DNA from 2 places in the Bacillus sp. WC2507 genome. Region 1 is predicted to be linked to the other one. Evidence: riboswitches for the same ligand, from Rfam matches in the RefSeq annotation. Region 1 holds a riboswitch; the other holds the start of a gene.
The links. Region 1 has a riboswitch for FMN ahead of ACUN28_RS21975 (ECF transporter S component). Riboswitches for the same ligand answer to the same signal wherever they lie in the genome.
Positions count from the first base shown of each region.

Region 2: another riboswitch for FMN. It lies ahead of ribD (bifunctional diaminohydroxyphosphoribosylaminopyrimidine deaminase/5-amino-6-(5-phosphoribosylamino)uracil reductase RibD); the one in region 1 lies ahead of ACUN28_RS21975 (ECF transporter S component).

Region 1 covers NZ_JBQXPN010000001.1:4,172,023-4,174,228, reverse strand. The annotation lists gene ACUN28_RS21980 (hypothetical protein) at 1-456, opposite strand, end outside; FMN riboswitch at 703-842, shown strand; gene ACUN28_RS21975 (ECF transporter S component) at 1,005-1,583, shown strand; gene ACUN28_RS21970 (ferredoxin) at 1,864-2,112, opposite strand.
Region 2 covers NZ_JBQXPN010000001.1:1,595,411-1,597,616, forward strand. The annotation lists gene ribD (bifunctional diaminohydroxyphosphoribosylaminopyrimidine deaminase/5-amino-6-(5-phosphoribosylamino)uracil reductase RibD) at 1-881, opposite strand, end outside; FMN riboswitch at 1,189-1,332, opposite strand; gene ACUN28_RS08605 (CDGSH iron-sulfur domain-containing protein) at 1,523-1,729, opposite strand; gene ACUN28_RS08610 (DUF2552 family protein) at 2,018-2,206, shown strand, end outside.

The DNA of each region.
Region 1 (2,206 bases):
AGTGTAGCAAATGCTGCCGATGTATTTATTCAACGGTGCATTAGAACGGAAACCTGGAAGTTTTTTTAAGAAAGAGCGGGAAACAACTTCAGTTTGTAAAGATGTATGCTCTTCGATTATCTTTTGAGCTTCTTTTCCTTTTTGAAAAAGGGATAATATCCAGTTCCGCTCACCTTGAAAAATAAATTGAGAAGTTGTTAAATAATGATCCACCTTCACTTTATTCCAATTCTTCCACGGATGACGCTCACACAATTTTAATTTACTCTCTGTTTTTTTATCATACTGATAAATACTGATGCCATCTTCGTCGAAAGCAGCATAGTATGTCTCTCTTGAGAATGTGCCTAAATCAATTGGACAGTAGAAAAGTAATTCTTTTTTCAAATAAAAGTATTCTTTTCTTAAGTTTTTTTTCATTGTTTCTCGAATAGAGTGTCTCTTTTCTTTCTTCATGACATTTCCTCCATAATCCAGAAAATGTTCTTATCTTAACAATTCAACATCTTATCACTTTTAATTATATATGACTAGGGGATTCATAGGAGAAATGCCGAATTGTAAAAAAACTGGGGTGTATTGTAAAATATAGTGATTGGTTTTTGATTATATAAAATTAATAACTTATTTTTAATAAGTTACACTTTTTTTGTTCACAATACAATCGTGTTGTTGTATAATGAAGTGGAAAATAGAATATCGGTCTATCTTCGGGGCAGGGTGAAAATCCCGACCGGCGGTGATGAACTATATGTGATTTTGTTCTAAGCCCGCGAGCCGTTAAGGCAGGATTTGGTGTGATTCCAAAGCCGACAGTACAGTCTGGATGGGAGAAGATGGAGGTTCAAGCGTTCAAAAAAGATATGAATTTGAACGTCTGTTTGATGTGCCTTAAATTCTCCCTTTGTGTAAAACACAAAGGGTTTTTTCGTTCTATGAAAAAGTAGGCATAGCAGAACCTTTCCACTTTCCATGAGATGATCGATGGAAAAGGAGAGAGAAAGATGAAACAAAAAAACAGTGTAGTGCAGATGGTGAGTGTAGCAATGCTAAGTAGTATTGCATATTTACTGATGATGTTGGATTTCCCGTTCCCAGGGCTTCCGCCATTTTTAAAAATTGATTTTAGTGATGTACCAGCTCTAATTGCTGCGATTATTTTCGGGCCAGTTGCAGGGATAATTGTAGAGGCGATAAAGAATATTTTACATTACGGGATTCAAGGGAGTTTAACGGGAGTGCCAGTTGGAGAAATTGCTAACTTTATTGCAGGATGTTTATTTATTGGACCGGCAGCTTTCTTATTTAGGAAGTATCGTACTGTTAAGAGCTTAACGACAGGATTAATGCTAGGGACAATTACAATGGCGCTCATTATGAGTGTATTAAATTACATCATTATATTCCCAGCTTACACTTGGTTTTTAAATTCACCAGCTATGTCTAGCGAGGCTATAAGAACAACGGTTGTAACGGCAATCTTACCATTTAATTTGATTAAAGGAATTGTTGTGACAATTGTATTTGTAGCGTTATTCTCACGCCTGAAAGTATGGGTGTTTGCAAAAATGAAAAATGCATAAAATATAAAGTGAAACTTTAATCAGTGGGGGTTTTGTTCCTCTCCCGCTGATTATCATTCCTCACCAATCGGGCCTTTACGGGCAGCCCGACCTTCACCTAACTTCTTTGTTTTCGTTGAATTTTGAGGTGGGGGTCTTACGGCCTGGCAAATAGCGGGGTAAAATAAAACCATTAGTAGTATGGAACTACTAATGGTTTTTTATTAAGGAGAATGAAAATAAAAAAAACAAAAAATACCCCTCTAATTAATGAGGGGTATTTTTTGAAGTTAATAAAAGACTATTCGAATTTTAAAGCATCGCCGTCGAATGATTCGTCAGCAACTTTAATTGAGTCAGTTGGACAACCTTCGAATGCATCCATCATATCTTCAACTAATACATCTGGAATTTCAACGATACCTTGGTTATCGTCTAACGTTACAAATGCAATACCTTCATCATCATAATCATAAATGTCTGGTGCAGCAGCGCCGCAAGCACCACATGCGATACAAGTATCTTTATCAACGATTGTATATTTTGCCATCTTTTTTCCCTCCTGATAATATGTATGTGAAAAGCTCGCCATAAAAATTATAATCTTATTGTAAAACGGTTTTTAAAACTTTTCAACATAAAAT
Region 2 (2,206 bases), 2.6 Mb from region 1:
TGACCACCTTCGACGAAAAGAGAAAGGATTTGTTTTTCGCCAAGTAAGTGTAAGAGATCTTGGATTTCAATTTGCTTCGTTTTCATTTGGAAAATAGCTATATTTTCAGATTCATAAGAAGCTATTTTCTCTTTATTTACATCCTTACCGACAATAATCCATGTCGGTGCTAAACCATCTGTTATGACATGAGAAGATGGTGGCGTTCGTAAATGGTTATCTAAAATAACGCGAATAGGATGTTTCCCCCCATTTGGAATTCTTGTCGTTAAATGTGGATTATCAGCGATAACCGTATTCACTCCAACGAGAATCGCATCATGTGTATGGCGATATTGGTGAACATCAGCTCGTGCTTCTTCCCCTGTAATCCACTTACTTTCACCAGTTACAGTTGCTGTTTTTCCATCTAAGCTCATCGCTGTTTTTATTGTTACAAATGGGCGTTTCGTTTTCATGTAGTGAAAAAAGTAACGATTTAATAAAACTGCTTCTGCTTCAAGAACACCGGTAGTTACTTCGATACCAGCTTCTTCTAATCTCCTTTTTCCATTACCAGAAACGAGAGGATTGCAATCAAGAGTAGCAATTACAACCCGTTTGACTCCTTTTTTGATGAGCAATTCACAGCAAGGTGGTGTTTTTCCAAAATGGCTACAAGGTTCAAGAGTTACATAAACGGTAGCTCCTTTTGCCTTCTCACCAGCCATATGAAGGGCGTGAACTTCTGCGTGTCCTTCACCAGCACGTAAATGGGCGCCCATACCGACGATGTTTCCATCTTTTATAACAACAGCACCAACCATAGGATTTGGGCTTGTTTGCCCAGATGTCCCTTCTGCTAACTGCAAGGCAATCCTCATATATTCTTGATCTGTCATTCTCTTCACCTCTCCTAAAAAAATCAAAAAACCCCAAGGATTTAATATCCTTGGGGTTTGGGAGACGTGATTTCTAGAAATATAGTTTGAATACGAAAGCATAGGAAAGAAACCTAACGATAATTGATATTTCTGCATAAGGAAAAAGCCTAGCAAAATATCGAATTTTTCAAACGCTAGTTGTCTCTTTTTATTTCAGTATAAAAAAATGAGTATAGAAAACTAAACATATATAAAGAATCAAAATGAACCTTTAAAAATATGCATACTGAAATAAAAGTGTATTCACTATATAAAAAACTAGAAACATATCCTTCTCCCATCCAGACTATACTGTCGGCCCTAGAGTTTCACTAGATCCACCGTTTTCAAGTTGAAAACGGGTCACGGACTTAGAAGTTTGCACTTCATCACCGCCGGTTGGGAATTTCACCCGACCCCGAAGGATGTTGTTTGCTCAAATTATAGCACAAAAAAAATAAAAGGCTAGAAAAAAATATTCGAATGTGAAGAATTGTGTGAAAATATATGTAGGCTGGAATGGAGACAAAAGTATTAGAAATGTTGTAAGGAGAAGGGATATAACGGAGTTACTAAAAAGAAAAAACATGCACAAAAAAATGTGCATGTCACATGTTAAATTATTCTGCCTCTGGTGCTCTAACAACAGACTCGAATTTACCTTTATGCGAAGCATCGCAATAAGGCATATTTTTTGATAAACCACAACGGCATAAAGAAAATGCCGGTTTTGCTGGGAATACATTCCCTTGTGAATCGACTAATTCCACGTCCCCTGTAACGCGAAAAGAGCCATTATCATTTACTTTAATTTGTACTTTTGCCAACGTTATCCCTCCTTCCCAAACGCTTAATTCCATCATATAATCAAGAGAAGTGCTTGACAATATAAAGTGAAACTTTAATCAATGGGGGAGGTATCCCCCGCTGATTATTAGTTGAACCAATCGGGCTTTTAGGGGCAGTTAATCTCCCACCTAACTTCTTTGTTTCAGCCGAATTTTGAGGTGGGAGTTTTACTGCCCGCAAATAGCGGGGCAAAAAGAGCACTTTGTTTGAAAGAGAAGAGAGTGTTATAATGTTTTTTATAACTGACTAGAGTAAGGTGACGAGAGATGGATAAACAATTACATACATTACGAAACATTGCAAATGAGCGCACGTGGGCATCATTTTTGAATGATAATCATCCATATAGTTTGTTACATTGGTCCATTGCAGGTGTAGGGCAAGAGGCAAAGGATGTTTGGTTACTTCAAGATGAAGTAACATTTCAAACGACAGAATTTCCAACACTGGATGAA